4 regions of the Vibrio sp. V31_P5A7T61 genome follow, and region 1 is predicted to be linked to each of the others. Evidence: predicted binding sites of a transcription regulator. Region 1 holds the regulator's gene; each other region holds the start of a gene.
The links. Region 1 encodes PurR, which represses purine synthesis genes. Its sites were predicted from a motif close to TNANGNAAACGTTTNCNTNA; they were not measured.

Region 1 (4,439 bases):
GTTGGCTGAAAGCGCGATTTTGATCCATATCTATCGCCGTGCGAATGAACTTATGCACATGGCGGTCATAACCAATCCATAAATCGATCGCCTGTTGTCCCCAACTGATGATTCGGTCTAATTTCATTTGCAGCACAAACAGCACTTCATCGATAAACTCTAATTCTGGATCGCCGTAAACAATCTCTTGAATATCAAGAATTTGAGTTTGTAATTCGTCGCCTGCGGCTTGAAGCGTATCTTGCAGCTCTCGTAACGTCGATGAGGTTTCAGACAATAAACTTTCACAGTTATGAATCGCTTCTCGCCAATCTTTATTCAATAGATCGGCAATTTGTTGTTTCACGGATTGCTGCTGCTCGTCTAGAACGCGTTGGTTGAGATCGATGCGATCAAAGATTTCACTCACCGAGTATTTTAATACCCCGTAAACATTCTTTTTCCAATGCGCAGGTGTCCCCCCTTGCTGAGCGGAGTTGGCGGCTTTAGCCATTTCATCCGCTAACAAGGAAAGTTGAATAGAGAGTTTTAATTTCGAAAACTGACGATGACGAACATAATAATCGGTAATGCCAATCGCCAAAGGCGACAAGCGATAAATGCTCGCGCCATCGGTGACCTCACTAGTAAAACGACTCAGCAAACGCTGTTTGACGAGCTCATTAATGGCGTTATTAGCCCGAAATGCAGAGACATCACCCGTTTCAGTAAATAGGCGGCTAACAATCGCAAACGCATCATGCAATTCCCCCTCCCCTAATTCTTCATCGAATTTTTCATGGCTCAATACCGCAATCGCTATCAAAAACGCCAGCCGTTCAGCAGGTAAGTTCAAAGAAAAATCGTGCTGCTTCACCCAACTGACGAGTTCATCAATCGGTTGTTCAGTCGCATTGTGAGTCATATCACTCATTGTTCTTCCTGTGGTTGTTTCCTAGCCCAAACATGGATGTAGCGTCCTAAAGATAGATAAGGCTCTTGGCGGCAAAATTGTTGCTCCAATGCCAAAAGGTCTGCAAACTCAAACTCGCCCATATTGGTCATATTGCCGATATAATCGCTAAAGCAACGAATGCCTGACTTACCCATAATTTGACATCCAGCATGTTCAATCCACTGATACACATCAGCAGGGAGCAGCCCTTTTTGTGGCTGTAATTTAAATCGTTTACGATGTGGCATGCCATTTAAAATATGCGGAATATTGCCACATACCGCATTTTTATAAACTAAGCCATGTTGGTTGTAAAACATCACCGAAACCATACCGCCCGGACGCACCAGTGCTAACAGCTGCTGTAAAGCCTCTTGTGGTTCCGTCAACCACTCCATCACCGCATGAAATAAGATGATGTCAACGGGCTCCGTCAAATGTTGCTGCACAGATTGTACGGGAGAATGCACAAAGCGAAATCTCTCCAGTAATCCATGGTCGGTCACCTCTTGTTTGGCTAAATCGAGCATCTCTTGCGAGAGGTCACACAAGGTGATTTGATGGCCAAGCATGGCGAGTTTTTGCGACATTTGCGCCAAGCCCCCTCCCGCATCCAAAATATGCAGGGGCGTTGTCTGACCGTTAAAATGGGTCAAAATTTGCATGAGATCATCCCAAACAATGACTTGACGAATCTCGCCTTTGTCAGAGCCGTAAATATTTTTTGCAAATTTGTGGGCAATATCGTCGAAATTGCGATCTTCAGTCACAGTGGCTTGAGTTATGATAATAAATCGTGCTGCTATTCTGTCATAGGAATGGCAGGAATAAAGGACCTTTCGCTGATTTTATTATCAAGTGCTGTTTTTTCGGACTATTTAATCTATGTTTGAGCTGAAAAAAATCGTTTCTTCTCTACTGATGCCATTACCAGCACTGCTGATGATTGGTTTTATCGGCTTGATGCTGATTATGTTTACCGCAAAGCGAAAGACTGGCTGCTTAGTGGTTCTATTTTGTTTGTCTAGTTTATTGGTTATTTCTTTTCAACCAGTATCCAGTCGCTTATTAATGCCTTTAGAGCGTCAGTACAGCGCTTTTTTACCCATTGAGGGTACTATCGATTATGTTATGGTTTTAGGTAATGGCCATGTCGTCGATGATAGCATCCCACCAACCTCTGAGCTTACCCGAGCCGCGTTAATGCGTCTTAGCGAAGGAATTCGAGTAATGCGGATGTACCCTGGCGCAAAACTGATCCTATCGGGTTATGCAGGCGGGAGTGAAATGAGTCATGCACGCATGCTGGCTAAAGTGGCGCTTGCGCTTGGTGTCGCAAAATCAGACATTATTTTGCTTGAGACGGCGCAAGATACGTGGGAAGAAGCAAGACAAGCGGCCGCTTTTGTTCAGCAGCGCACTCTGGTTCTGGTCACCTCGGCCAGCCACATGCCCCGTGCAATGAATGAATTTCAATCTGCAGGGCTAACGCCTATCCCTGCGCCGACAAATTATCTTGCCCAAACGAATATCAGCCAAGCTTGGGATAAATATATCCCGAGAGCGCTCTATTTAGAACAAACTGAGCGGTATTGGTATGAAACCATGGGGCTAATATGGCAAGCCATGCGCGATTGGGTGAGCCATGAACCCAAATTGAATGAATCATCGCCTGCCGTAGAGGGTGATTGATATTCTTGTTATAAGCGGCATCGTCGAAAAAGTGGTTTGGTGCACAACTTGATAAACATTGTGCACATTTAACATCAATTGGAAGGATTATGGGCCGAATTTGATTGCGAGTTACTGCGTTGCAGTCTAGAATCTTGCTGGTTATTAACAAGATTAAATGTAACCAATAGGCCGCTATTTAACAGCGGTTTTTGTGTTTTTATTACTTTTAGGCTGACGTTAGCCTATACCCGAAGAATGAGACGTTGTAAAAAGGCAGCATCGACAGTGCTTAAAACAAACCTCTCTCCTATCACGATCTCCTAACAGGGCGATTGCACTTTCGGGACATAACTACTGCTCTAGTTACCTAACGCCGAGCAGTCACCGACAGGATAATTTTATGGCTACGATTAAAGACGTTGCACGCCTAGCAGGCGTATCGACAACAACCGTATCTCATGTCATCAATAAAACACGTTTTGTGGCAGAAACCACTCAAGAAAAAGTCTTGGACGCGGTTAAACAGCTGAATTATGCACCAAGCGCCGTCGCACGCAGCTTAAAATGTAACACCACGCGTACGATCGGTATGTTGGTGACTCAATCCACCAATCTATTCTTTTCTGAAGTGATCGATGGTGTTGAAAGCTATTGCTATCGCCAAGGCTATACACTGATCCTCTGCAATACTGGTGGTATCTACGAGAAACAACGTGACTATATTCGTATGCTTGCTGAAAAGCGGGTCGACGGTATGTTGGTCATGTGCTCCGATTTAACGGAAGAGTTACTTGAGATGTTAGAGAGTCATCCCTCGATACCTAAAGTTATTATGGATTGGGGCCCGCAAACATCACAAGCCGATAAGATCATTGATAACTCTGAAGAAGGGGGTTATCTAGCAACGAAATATTTGATCGAAAATGGGCACACTGAAATTGCTTGTCTAAGTGGTCACTTTGTTAAAGCCGCCTGTCAAGAACGTATCGCAGGCTTTCGGCGTGCCATGGCAGAAGCCAACCTAACGGTAAAAGAAGATTGGATTTTAGAAGGCAATTTCGAATGCGATACTGCCGTTCTAGCCGCGGATAAAATCATTGCTATGGATACACGCCCGAGCGCGGTATTCTGCTTTAATGATACCATGGCATTAGGTCTGATCAGCCGTTTACAGCAACGTGGCATACGCGTGCCAGACGATATGTCAGTCATTGGTTATGATAATATTGAGTTAGCCGAATATTTCTCTCCGCCACTGACCACGGTCCATCAACCTAAACGCCGTGTTGGGAAAAATGCGTTTGAAATATTGTTGGAGCGCATCAAAGATAAAGAACACGAAAGACGTATTTTTGAAATGCACCCTGAAATCGTGGAACGTGACTCAGTCAAAAAACTCACCGCTAAATAGATAACCACTTCATTGACCCATTATTGAGCAAAAAAGACTTCAAACCCAATCGTAGCCTTAGCGCCACGATTGGGGGGCAATCTTTGCCTAATTCAAATCAAAATGAAACAAACATCATATAAACAATCACTGAGTGTGATATTTATTCAATGATTTGTTTATTTTATACATCCAAGTTATACTATTTTGTCAATAATGAAACGTGTCACGCACAGGGCAAACCATTTGAAAAGATGGGACGCAAAGCCTCCGGCCTAAACCATAGTGGTAGGTAGCGGGGTTGCCGATGACAAAATAGCTAAAACAAGCAGTCAACTCCCCCTATTATTATGCTTTTTGACGTTTTGCTATTTTCTCGGACCTGATTTTGCTGGCGAATTGCTTAATACACCGAGAATGACAGCATGGATAAACCGGTAT
Region 2 (4,439 bases), on a different contig from region 1:
CCAGTTGGCCAAGGATCCAAGCGGAAAAGACAAGGCAAGTTAAAGTGAGAATGAGACTCAACGGATTCTGCCAACGAAGAACCTGCGCCATGCGCTCGCTAAAAGTCTGTTGATTAAATTCCATTGATTATTTCAATCCTTGCTGATTCATCATCCAAAGCGTTCACTAGTTATTGAGTCAGTTAATATACATCAGCTCGATAATCGGTGCGACTGACGACGTTATTTTATGATGATTATTTACCGCTTCGCTTGAAAATCTGGGAGCTTGTCTCCATAGTTTGTTGATAAATCCACTCCGAAAGCTGTGCTATCTTTACAAGATAAACACCAAAGGCGTAGCGCGAAACCGCAGACAGCGTGACTACCTTAGAGGCCACCAATAATCATGAGTTCCCCTGAACAAGCAGTTCGCTTGGATAAATGGCTTTGGGCCGCTCGATTTTATAAAACACGTGCATTAGCCCGAGAGATGGTTGAAGGGGGCAAAGTTCACTATAATGGTCAGCGGAGTAAACCCAGTAAAGCGGTGGAAATCGGTGCGATGATTACCTTACGTCAAGGTAATGAAGAAAAAACCGTTGTCATTGAACAGATTGCTCAGCAACGACGTGGCGCGGCCGAAGCACAGGCTTTGTATAGCGAAACTGCAGAGAGTATCGTCAAACGAGAACGCCAAGCGTTGCTTCGTAAGCTCAATGCTCACAACCCAAGTCCAGAACGGCGTCCAGATAAGAAACAGCGCCGTGATCTTCTCAAATTCAAACATCAATAAATTAGTCGGATCATTCACTATGACAACACAAGTAACCCCCAACAATCTATTACATCGCTATCTGTTTGAAGACTTATCGGTGCGTGGTGAATTGGTACAACTCAATGATGTTTACCAACGAATAATCACCAGTAAAGATTACCCCGTACCAATTCAACACTTACTCGGTGAGCTATTGGTCGCCACCAGCTTACTAACGGCGACGTTAAAGTTTGAAGGGTCGATCACCATGCAACTGCAAGGTGATGGTCCCGTTTCATTAGTCGTGATCAATGGCGATAATCAACAAAAGATGCGCGGTGTCGCTCGCTGGGATGGGCACATTGCCCCGGATGCCACTCTGCATCAATTAGTCGGTAACGGCTATTTAGTCATCACTATTGAACCTAAAAAAGGTGAGCGTTACCAAGGTGTCGTCGGGCTTGAAGGAGATAACCTAGCACAAGTGCTCGAAGGTTATTTCTTGCGCTCAGAGCAATTAAAAACACGCTTATGGATCCGCACTGGTGAACATGATAGCAAACCTCATGCCGCAGGCATGTTGTTACAAGTGATGCCTGATGGTACCGGTTCTGAAGAGGACTTTGAGCATCTAGAACAGTTGACGAATACTGTTAAAGATAGTGAGTTATTTGGTCTAGAAGCGACGGAGCTTCTCTATCGCCTTTATAACCAAGAAAAGGTGCAACTCTTTACACCACAAGTCGTTGAGTTTGTTTGTGGCTGCTCTCGAGAACGCAGTGCCGCCGCGATCATCACTATCGCCCAAGACGAAGTAAACAGTATTCTCGCCGAAGAGGGTCAAGTCTCCTTGCACTGTGATTATTGTGGAACGACTTACTCTTTTGATAGCGCCCAAGTAAGTGAACTCTTTGCTCAGAGCGCCCCCAACAATCCAACGGTGCATTAATTTTCATCGCTCAACAAGCACGATAAAATCACCTTACAGCCAGCATTTTGCTGGCTTTTTTTGTGCGCAAACCGCCTATAAATCAAGTAAAAACCATACCGTACAGCATACTTATTTTCTTTTGAATATTAATCATTTACGCTAGCGCAAAGGTTTGCGTACACGATAGAATAGGTAATGCCAGTATCTGTGACGGGTTGCTTATAATCTTCGAAAAGGCATGGATAATATTTGAGCTAGCTCCCTGTTTTTTCGGTACCCCGTTGTTAGCATGGTAAACAGATAACAATTACAAAAAGTTACATAAAATCCCTACAAAATCCTTATAAGGAGCACCTAATGACCGTTATGGAACATACCAAGGCTGCACAATTAGATCTTACCCAATATGGAATTACCAACGCGACAGAAGTGATCCGTAACCCCAGTTACGAGCTGTTGTTCGCGGAAGAAACTCGCTCAGATTTGGCTGGCTATGAAAAAGGCATCGTGACAGAGCTGGGAGCCGTCGCTGTTGATACGGGTATTTTCACTGGCCGATCACCAAAAGATAAATTTATTGTCAATGACGATACTACCCGCGATACCTTATGGTGGACTTCAGAGCACGCCAAAAATGATAACAAGCCGATCAATCAAGCGGTTTGGAATGACCTAAAATCTCTTGTTACTAAACAGCTATCAGGCAAACGTCTATTCGTTATTGACGGCTATTGTGGTGCTAACCCAGATACTCGCCTTAATATTCGCGTGATTACTGAAGTTGCTTGGCAAGCTCACTTCGTGAAAAATATGTTTATTCGCCCAAGTGAAGAAGAGTTAGCGACCTTTAAAGCTGACTTTGTGGTGATGAACGGCGCGAAATGCACCAATGATAAATGGCAACAACAGGGATTAAATTCAGAAAACTTTACCGTATTTAATCTCACCGAGAAAATGCAGCTGATCGGCGGCACTTGGTACGGCGGTGAGATGAAGAAAGGTATGTTCGCGATGATGAACTACTTCCTTCCATTACAAGGTATAGCCTCAATGCACTGCTCAGCCAATATGGGTAAAGACGGCGATGTGGCGATTTTCTTCGGTCTATCCGGCACTGGCAAAACCACGCTCTCTACCGATCCGAAACGTGCTTTGATCGGTGATGATGAACATGGCTGGGATGATGACGGCGTGTTTAACTTTGAAGGTGGCTGCTACGCTAAAACCATTAAGTTATCCAAAGAAGCTGAGCCCGACATCTATAATGCGATTCGTCGTGATGCATTACTAGAAAACGTCACTGTGCGCGGTGATGGCTCGATCGATTTTGATGATGGGTCTAAGACTGAAAATACTCGTGTCTCTTACCCCATTTACCATATCGAAAATATTGTTAAGCCAGTCTCTAAAGGTGGTCATGCCAATAAAGTGATCTTCCTTTCCGCCGATGCTTTTGGCGTACTGCCTCCAGTATCGAAACTGACCCCTGAGCAAACGAAGTATCACTTCCTATCTGGGTTTACCGCTAAACTAGCGGGTACCGAACGTGGGATAACCGAACCAACCCCTACTTTCTCGGCGTGTTTTGGTGCAGCTTTCCTAACCTTACACCCAACTCAGTACGCCGAAGTACTCGTTAAACGTATGGAACAAGCTGGCGCAGAAGCCTATCTGGTCAATACTGGTTGGAACGGTTCTGGTAAACGTATCTCAATTAAAGATACTCGTGCAATCATTGATGCGATTCTGGATGGTTCGATTGAGCAAGCACAAACCAAATCGATTCCCATCTTTAATCTAGAAATCCCGACCGCTTTACCTGGGGTTGATCCTGCGATTTTGGACCCTCGTGACACTTACGTCGATCCATTACAGTGGGAAAGCAAAGCCAAAGATCTTGCGGCTCGCTTTATCAACAACTTTGCTAAGTATACAGACAACGCGGAAGGCAAAGCATTAGTGAGTGCAGGCCCACAGCTTGATTAAGCGATTATAACTAGACTAGCCCCTCGCAATGAGGGGCTATTTTTGGCTTGAACCGCTACGCAAGATACGCCAAGCTATGCATTCGCATAATGACAGTATGAGAGAATGATGAAAAAACTGCTGACCCTGGGTATCGCGAGTCTTCTTGTCATGACCAGTGGTGTATTATTGCTCTTCGCTCTACTGCATACTCGCTACCTGACCCCTTGCGCACAATGGTTCGTTAATCAGCTATGGCCACAAACCGTCACTTTCCATCAACTCGAGTATACTTATCCACTGCACTTTCGTTTCATCAATCCAACGCTTTATCTCTCATCCAACCCTTTTCACGCCCAACAAGTAGATATTTGGCTCAACCCCCGTTTACGAAAACAGGGGCAGTGGCAAATTGATAGCCTATTAATCGATGGAGCAAATCTCTCTTCTGGACTACCGAGTTATCAATGGCCTAAGCAGTGGGCACTGCATCAGTTAGCGATACGCAATATTGATTATGTACATCATGATTGGATCATCCGCGGCCTAAGCGGTCAAATAGAGCAACCGCAATGGCCAGCAACGACCCACTCATTACCTTACGGTAAACTGCAGTTATCTGCGGAACAGGTTTATTGGCAAGGTGAAGCGTTAAGTCAATTATTGATTGACGCCGATCATCGAGCGCAACAGAGCACCATTTACGGCTTTTCCTTTGCTTGGCGACAGGCGCTTTTTTCTGGCCAAGCGGAACAGTATCCACAAGGTTGGTCATTAGTGAATGCCACCATCAATCGCTTAAATATC
Region 3 (4,439 bases), on a different contig from region 1:
CTGCGCTAGAATCGTTGCGTCAACGTTATCCTGAGCTACAAGTCGAGGTCCACCTGTTTGATCATCGTGTTGACATGTTACAAGAGGGGCTCGATTTATGGATAACCAGCAATGAGCATATACCTCAGGGATACATTGCTCAGCGTCTAGCGGATAGCCGTTTTGTTGTGGTCGCCTCACCGGACTATTTACTGCACCATGGTACGCCGCATACTCCGGAAGCGTTATCAGAGCACAATTGTTTGATTTATCGAAGTTGGGATCGTGACTATACCCGTTGGTCTTTTGCAAAATTGGATCACAAGTTGACCATACAAGTTTCGGGTAACTACTCGGTTGATTTAGCGGAAGCGGTACGTGATGCTGCAGTGGCTGGATGGGGGGTAGCGTATCTAGCGACGTATCTGCTTAAAGATGAATTTCGTCACGGACAATTGATTCAATTATTGCCAGATTGGCACGCCAACCAAAATATGCCGTTTTATGCGGTTTATCCTAGCCGCCAGCATATGCCTAAGAAAACGTCGGCGGTGATCGACTTTATCAAAGACAAATTAGCGAGTCCTTGTTATTGGGACAGCCGCTTAGAGCCTTATGTGCGCTTCGCATCGACAGGATGCTAAGTCTGCCGCCTACTTAATGTTTCAATCTCCCCCTGTTTTCCTCGTCTGGCAACATTGGTCGTCTATGCATGAGTTTGTTCTTTTTTCTTAAGTGATTCTTTCCATGACTAGAAACATTATTTCCATATAGAAATAGTATCAAAAAGCAAACGTTTGTTTTGTTGAAATTCAATGGCTTAAATAGTCAGTGATCGCGTGGATTATTTTTGATCTACTCCGTTAACATTTGCTACTTGCGTATCTACTTTTGCGCTATAGAATGCCTCGCCTTGCATTATTAGTAACTTTTCGGATTGGATTTATGATCTCATTGCTTGGTGTGATAGCCATTTTAAGCGTTGCTTGGCTATTTTCTGCAGATAGAAAAAATATTCGACTTAGAACGGTCGGTTTGGCTTTTTTGTTGCAAGTAGGTTTCGCCCTGTTGGTGCTCTACGTGCCAGCAGGTAAAGATATACTCAATGGGGTGACAGGCGCCGTTGCTCATTTGATCGATTATGGCCAAGAAGGGATCAGCTTTATCTTTGGTGGGTTAGCCAGTGAGAAAGTAGGCTTTGTATTTGCCATTCATGTCCTTGGTATCATTATCTTTTTCTCTGCGTTAATTTCGGGGTTATACCATATTGGCTTGATGCCGAAAGTGATTAATTTGATTGGCGGAGCGCTACAAAAATTACTGGGTACTGGCCGAGCAGAATCGCTGTCAGCAACCGCCAATATTTTTGTGGGTATGATTGAAGCTCCCCTTGTGGTTAAGCCTTATTTAAAGCAGATGAGTGATTCACAGTTTTTTGCGGTGATGACTTGTGGTTTGGCATCGGTTGCCGGAGGCACCTTGGTCGGTTATGCGTCATTGGGCGTCAATTTGAACTATTTGATTGCCGCCGCGTTTATGTCTGCACCGGCTGGTTTACTAATGGCAAAAATGTTGTTTCCAGAAACGGAAACCTACCAACAAAAGGCCGAAATCGATATTGATATTCCAAAGGCAACCAATGTCGTCGAAGCGATGGCTGATGGGGCGATGTCTGGACTACGAATTGCGGTTGCGGTCGGCGCGACACTGCTGGCTTTTGTTAGCGTGATTGCCTTACTCAATGGTCTATTAGGCTGGGTAGGGGACGGGATCGGCATCACATTAAGTTTTGAGCTGATACTGGGGTATTTATTTGCACCAATAGCATGGTTATTGGGCATTCCATGGCATGAGGCGATTACCGCCGGATCGCTGATTGGTAATAAAATCGTCATCAATGAGTTTGTCGCTTTTATTCAATTCATCAACGTACAATCACAATTGAGTGAACATTCGCAAGCGATCATAACGTTTGCTTTATGTGGTTTTGCTAATATTTCGACGATGGCGGTCTTGATCGGTGGCTTGGGGAGTTTAGTACCAGAGCGGCGCAGTTTTATCTCTCAATATGGTTTTAGAGCGATTGGGGCTGGCGTTTTGGCTAATTTAATGAGCGCTGCATTGGCTGGTGTGATCTTATCACTATAAATATAAACGGGGCGAGAGAGATTATTACTCGCCCCGTTTTTGTCTCACATGTTACTTCTCATTGTTAATCAGAGATAATTAATGCGAGTGATTAAAGTTGCGTTTTATCTTGAGTATGGAACTGTTCGCACGCCATCATGGTGTTTTCAATTAAACTTGCTACCGTCATCGGGCCAACCCCACCAGGAACCGGAGTGATAAAACTGGCTCGTGTGCGTGCAACTTCAAAATCGATATCACCAATCAATTGTCCAGAAGCAAGACGGTTGATACCGACATCAATCACTACAGCTCCTTCTTTCACCCAAGATCCGGGAATAAAATTAGGCTTACCGACCGCGACGACTAAAATGTCTGCTTGACGAACATGGTGTTCAAGATCTTTAGTGAAACGATGGCAGGTTGTCGTTGTGCATCCCGCTAGCAGTAATTCCAGACTCATTGGACGCCCTACAATATTCGATGCACCAACGACAACGGCATGTTTACTCCGCAATTCGATATTGTAACGTTCTAATAAGGTAATGATCCCCTTAGGGGTGCAAGAGCGCAGTTTAGGGATACGCTGAGCTAAGCGACCGAGATTGTAAGGATGAAATCCATCGACATCTTTATCCGGTACAATTCGCTCTAATACTTGGGTCGTATCAATGCCAGCAGGTAGAGGAAGTTGAACAAGAATACCGTCAATAGTGTCGTCTTGATTCAACGTATCGATTAATGCTAAGAGCTCCGCTTCGCCCGTTGTTGCCGGTAGATCATAAGATTTCGAGACAAATCCGACTTCTTCACAGGCGCGGCGTTTACTGCCGACATAGACTTGCGAAGCCGGATCTTCGCCGACCAGAACAACCGCAAGTCCAGGAGCCCGTAGTCCCAAATCGGTGCGGGCTTTTACTCGTGCTGCGACTTCAGATCGCACCGTTTGCGAGATTAATTTTCCATCAATATATTGAGCCGTCATAACATTCCTTACTTACACTGCAAAGCACAAAATTTTGCGCGCATTGTGGCAGATGACAAGCAAAATATCCATAAGCAAACGTTTGCTATTTGATTTTTAATGTTTGTGCGGATTTTTCTGTTTCAAATTCGGTAAAGATGATCCGCTAAATAGTGATGAGTCATGCTATTTTAGTAAGACGTTATGTGGTTGGCTGACGACGACATCGTGAGTTATGTACTCGTTAACCCGTTTTAAAATAGTACTTTTGCTTTATATTTAGGCACTTGATAGAAAATAACGGTCAAAAGCGTTGATTTACGCGCTTGAACTCGTATAATCCTTTCCCGTAACGCGCCCTTAGCTCAGCTGGATAGAGCACCTGCCTTCTAAGCAGGTGGTCACAGGTTCGAATCCTGTAGGGCGTGCCATATTTTAAGCCCCAGTACTTGTACTGGGGCTTTTTGATCGGCGCTTATTTTTTGAAGCGCAGGACAAGTTCATGCAAATCGTCCGAGACCTTATCGACATCATTAATACAGTCATTCAACTGATTTGCACTCCGTTGGGTGGATGCCGCTAAGTTTGAAATATTGACGATTTGTTGATTAACGTCCTCTGCTACATGAGCTTGCTGCTCAACCGCAGTAGCAATTTGTGCTGACATATCAGCAATCTGTTCAACGGCCTGTGAAATACCTTCCAATACTTCACTACTTTTTAAGACGTATCCTAGTCCTTCTTCAGCATTTTGCACGCCTACTTTGGATACGTTTACTGCTTGCTGAGCTCGACCGGTCAGCTCAGAAATAATATTGTGGATATCTTGCGTTGATTGCTGAGTTCGAGTCGCTAATACGCGTACCTCATCAGCGACGACAGCAAAACCTCGTCCTTGCTCTCCAGCTCTTGCCGCTTCGATAGCCGCATTAAGTGCTAATAGATTTGTTTGTTCAGCAATATTTTCAATGATTTGGGCGACTTGAGCAATTTTTGTGGTCTGCTCAGAAACACTTTCAACAGAGTGACCAATCTGCTGCACCGTTTGTTTGAGCTTTTCAATTGAATCTCGAGTAATGTGGGCCGTTGTGACGCCGTTTTGAGTCAACGTATTGGCTGTTGATGCTTGCCCCGCCGTATTATTAACATGCTCGGAAACATCATTGATTGAAGTGCTCATTTGGTTCATCGCCGCAGCGACAGTCTCGGTTTCGGCTTGCTGGCGTATGATTTCTTTACGAGCGCTTTGAGTTAAGCTTTGCCCACGCTTCATGCCCGATGAAACGTCACTGGCCGCGTTTTCAATTCGCGCCAAAATGGTACTGAGATGAGCGGCTTGACTGTGGAGGGAGACTTTAATCGTTCCTAG
Region 4 (4,439 bases), on a different contig from region 1:
GTCAATTAGTGGTCTATGTGTTGATTAATTTAAGACGCAAGAAGCTCGGCGTTCGAGAATTGGTCACTGGTATTGAACAACTCGTGATCGACACTTTAAAAACCTATCATATTAATTCTGCCGCTCGTCCAGATGCTCCAGGTGTCTATGTCGATGGAAAGAAAATATGCTCACTAGGTTTACGTATTCGTAAAGGCTGTTCATTTCACGGTCTTGCCCTTAACGTCAATATGGATCTTTCTCCCTTTCTGCGCATTAACCCTTGTGGTTATCAAGGCATGGAAATGGTGCAAGTCTGCGACTTAGGTGGGCCAGATAACTTAGCAGAAATTGAACAGCAAATGATCCAAGAGCTTGTCCGTTTATTCGGTTATCAACAAGTCGAATTCAGCACAGAAGCACCTTTTATAGGTAAAATAGCATGAGCAAACCAATTCAAATGGAAAAAGGCGTTAAATACCGTGACGCCGATAAAATGGCACTGATTCCGGTGAAAAACATGCCGGTTGAGCAAAAAGAAGTGCTACGTAAGCCATCGTGGATGAAAATAAAACTCCCTGCCGATAGCCAGCGTATACAAGAAATTAAAGCCGCGATGCGTAAAAATAATCTTCACTCTGTCTGTGAAGAAGCGTCTTGCCCTAACTTGGCGGAGTGCTTTAATCATGGCACCGCTACGTTTATGATCCTTGGTGCTATCTGTACTCGACGTTGTCCATTTTGTGATGTAGCCCATGGACGCCCGAATGCCGTTGATGCCGCTGAGCCGAAAAAACTCGCTGAAACCATTCGTGATATGAAGCTCAAGTATGTCGTGATCACTTCCGTCGACCGTGATGACTTACGCGATGGTGGCGCTGAACATTTTGCAGACTGCAACCGCGAAATTCGCGCGCTCAATCCGGGGATCCGTATCGAAACCTTAGTCCCTGATTTTCGTGGTCGCATGGACATTGCGCTAGAAAAACTCAAAGACAATCCGCCAGATGTGCTTAACCATAACCTAGAAACGGCTCCACGCCTGTACCGTAAAGCGCGCCCTGGGGCAAACTATAAATGGTCTTTAGAATTGCTGCGTAAGTTTAAAGAGCAGCATCCTGATGTACCAACAAAATCAGGGATCATGATGGGCTTAGGTGAAACTAAAGAAGAGATCATCCAAGTCTTAAAAGATTTACGAGAGCATGGCGTGACGATGCTAACATTAGGTCAGTATTTGGCACCAAGTCGTCACCATCTACCCGTTGAGCGCTACGTGCCACCTGAAGAATTTGATGAACTAAAAGAGATCGCTCTTGAGCTTGGCTTTACCCATGCTGCGTGTGGACCTTTTGTTCGCTCATCTTATCATGCGGATTTGCAAGCGAAGGGATTAGAAGTCAAATAACCCTATCAAATCTATACGGTTATCAGCCTATCAATCAATATTGCTGATTGATGGTTATCACGTTACAAAAATGGCCCGCTTAGCGGGCCATTTTATCTACTATGACAAAGTATTAAGCGTAAACCGGTAAGCGTTGACAAATCGCTAACACTTTCTGTTTAGTCGCTTCGATAACCGCTTGATCGTTAGCGTTATCTAATACGTCACACATCCAGTTTGCCAAATCTTGTGCATCTTGCTCAGTGAATCCACGACGTGTGATCGCTGGCGTTCCAATACGGATACCCGAGGTTACAAATGGGCTACGCGGATCGTTGGGTACCGAGTTTTTGTTCACGGTGATATTCGCAGCCCCCAGTGCGGCATCGGCTTCTTTACCAGTAATGCCTTTATCGATCAAATCGACTAAGAATAGGTGATTCTCGGTGCTGTTAGAAACAATCTTGTAACCGCGCTCTTGGAATTGAGCCACCATCGCTTTGGCATTTTTTACTACGCGTGCTTGGTACTCTTTAAACTCAGGCTCCATTGCTTCTTTAAATGCTACCGCTTTAGCCGCAATAACATGCATTAATGGACCACCTTGCCCACCCGGGAAAACGGCCGAGTTAAGCTTTTTATACATCTCTTCGCCCGCATTGGACAAAATCAAACCACCACGAGGGCCGGCTAACGTTTTATGGGTCGTCGTGGTCACTACATGCGCATAAGGGAGCGGCGTTGGATAAACCCCAGCAGCAATCAAACCAGCGACGTGTGCCATATCGACAAAAAAGTAAGCGTCAACTTTATCGGCAATTTCGCGCATCCGTTTCCAATCAACGATTTGCGAATAAGCAGAGAAACCACCAATGATCATCTTTGGCTTGTGCTCAAGAGCCAGTGCTTCCATCTCTTCGTAATTGATCTTACCGCTTTCATCAATACCGTATGGGATAATATTGTAGTGCTTACCAGAAAAGTTAACTGGAGAGCCATGAGTTAAATGACCACCATGAGCCAGACTCATGCCTAATACAGTATCGCCTGGGTTAAGCAACGCCATATAAACGGCACTGTTAGCCTGAGAACCAGAGTGTGGCTGAACGTTAGCGTACTCACAACCAAATAGCTGACAAGCGCGATCAATCGCTAATGCTTCAGCTTTATCAACGTATTCACAACCGCCGTAATAACGTTTGCCTGGGTAACCTTCAGCGTATTTGTTGGTGAGCTGAGAGCCTTGTGCTTCCATAACCCGTGGGCTAGTGTAGTTTTCTGAAGCGATAAGCTCGATGTGTTCTTCTTGACGAAGCGTTTCTTCTTGGATTGCTGCGAATAACTCCGCATCGTAATCAGCGATATTCATATCACGCTTAAGCATCTGTATCTCCTGACTCAGATTTATCTGAAATTAGCTATCCCCAAACGACTTAGTATCTTTTGGGCATAAAAACCACACAATGACCCAACGCAAACGTTTTCGTCACCCTAATGGCGCGCATTCTACCTAATTTAACGTGTCTCATAAAGTGTAAATTACATAAAATATCATGCAGTTTTTTCATCATGACTAACGATAATAGTCCGCTTAACGTGAACCTATCGCTTAAGTGTCAATGTTACGCTTTACAGCCTGTAAAACGCCAATGACATAGATCTACCTTAATTTCACCTAGTATGCTACCGGAAATCGCGACTTTTCATTACTATAGCGCGCAACTATTCCCTCTAATCCGATTGATCTTTTGAGCTGTAGCAATGGATAAACACACCCACAAAGAAGATATAATCGCCATGCTGACTGGAACGTTCTTAGTAGCGCAAGGCGTCTTTTTTCTCCAAGCTGGAGAACTACTGACTGGCGGAACCGCTGGATTGGCACTGCTGATGACCCACTTTTTGCCTTGGTCATTTGGCTGGCTGTATTTTATAGCTAATAGTCCATTTTATTTATTAGCTTGGCGTCGTTTCGGTGGTCGATTTGCTATCAATAGCGCCTTATGCGGGGCATTAGTCTCGGTTTTTACTGATCATTTGGCCATGTTCATTACCCTTAGTGAGATAAATCCATTTTACTGTGCGCTGGCGGGCGGACTATTAATGGGCCTCGGCATGCTGATTCTTTTTCGTCATCGCGCGAGTTTAGGCGGTTTTAATGTCCTCTGTTTAGCGATACAAGATAGGCATGCAATACCTGCGGGTCATGTACAGATGGTGATCGACGGATTAATACTGAGTGCTTCTTTGTTCTTTATTAGCCCCAGTACAATGTTGTTATCCATTTTTGGGGCGATTATCTTGAATCTAGTACTGAGTATGAATCACAAACCCACTCGCTATAACGTTACTTATCAACCTTAAATCTAAGTGCTAGTCATGAAAAACGCCTTAAGCCGACATCGGTTTAAGGCGTTTTTCTTTATACGCTAATCAAAACAGCGCTCATTATTGATTAATGGGTTGCACGTGATTTCACATCATGACTGATCGCTTTATCCAATTCAGCAGCCACGTGGCCCGGTGAACGCGTCGTTTGTGAAATCAGTCGATACATCGCTGGAATAACAAATAATGTCACCAATGACGCAAACGCCATCCCAAAGAAAATCACGGTCCCGACCGAAACTCGACTTTCATAGCCCGCTCCTGTCGATAAAATCAGTGGTATCGCTCCAGCCAGAGTGGTAAACGCCGTCATCAGAATCGGCCGTAGACGTCGCGCAGCAGCATCAATGATGGCTTTCTCGAATTCATAGCCTCGATCGCGCAGCTGGTTGGCAAATTCAACAATCAGAATACCATTTTTCGTCACCATACCGATCAGCATGATCATCCCAATTTGGCTATAAATGTTCATCCCCTGCTCCATGACAAATAGCCCGACAAATCCACCGAACACGCCCATAGGCACAGTGAACATCACCACTAACGGATTGATAAAGCTTTCAAATTGCGCCGCCAAGACCAAATAGGCGACTAGCAAAGCTAATGCAAAGACAATCGCAACGCTGGATTGATTTTCTCGAAAATCTTTTGATTCCCCCGAGTAGCTGACGGTGATATCACTCGG

Region 2: the regulator PurR is predicted to act here: its motif matches at 1,828-1,847, upstream of pckA (phosphoenolpyruvate carboxykinase (ATP)).
Region 3: the regulator PurR is predicted to act here: its motif matches at 3,162-3,181, upstream of folD (bifunctional methylenetetrahydrofolate dehydrogenase/methenyltetrahydrofolate cyclohydrolase FolD).
Region 4: the regulator PurR is predicted to act here: its motif matches at 2,836-2,855, upstream of glyA (serine hydroxymethyltransferase).

What each region holds. Positions count from the first base shown of each region.
Region 1 covers NZ_WXWI01000025.1:105,725-110,163, reverse strand. The annotation lists gene mukF (chromosome partition protein MukF) at 1-913, opposite strand, end outside; gene cmoM (tRNA uridine 5-oxyacetic acid(34) methyltransferase CmoM) at 910-1,704, opposite strand; gene elyC (envelope biogenesis factor ElyC) at 1,820-2,626, shown strand; gene purR (HTH-type transcriptional repressor PurR) at 3,009-4,019, shown strand; cyclic di-GMP riboswitch class I at 4,225-4,307, shown strand; gene CAG58_RS05395 (TfoX/Sxy family DNA transformation protein) at 4,424-4,439, shown strand, end outside.
Region 2 covers NZ_WXWI01000016.1:45,231-49,669, forward strand. The annotation lists gene gspC (type II secretion system protein GspC) at 1-124, opposite strand, end outside; gene hslR (ribosome-associated heat shock protein Hsp15) at 389-775, shown strand; gene hslO (Hsp33 family molecular chaperone HslO) at 795-1,685, shown strand; gene pckA (phosphoenolpyruvate carboxykinase (ATP)) at 2,025-3,653, shown strand; gene CAG58_RS02350 (AsmA family protein) at 3,762-4,439, shown strand, end outside.
Region 3 covers NZ_WXWI01000033.1:135,243-139,681, forward strand. The annotation lists gene CAG58_RS08190 (LysR substrate-binding domain-containing protein) at 1-623, shown strand, start outside; gene CAG58_RS08195 (NupC/NupG family nucleoside CNT transporter) at 925-2,127, shown strand; gene folD (bifunctional methylenetetrahydrofolate dehydrogenase/methenyltetrahydrofolate cyclohydrolase FolD) at 2,219-3,091, opposite strand; tRNA gene CAG58_RS08205 (tRNA-Arg) at 3,425-3,501, shown strand; gene CAG58_RS08210 (methyl-accepting chemotaxis protein) at 3,546-4,439, opposite strand, start outside.
Region 4 covers NZ_WXWI01000033.1:27,593-32,031, forward strand. The annotation lists gene lipB (lipoyl(octanoyl) transferase LipB) at 1-425, shown strand, start outside; gene lipA (lipoyl synthase) at 422-1,387, shown strand; gene glyA (serine hydroxymethyltransferase) at 1,500-2,750, opposite strand; gene CAG58_RS07685 (YitT family protein) at 3,128-3,730, shown strand; gene vexH (vibriobactin export RND transporter permease subunit VexH) at 3,822-4,439, opposite strand, start outside.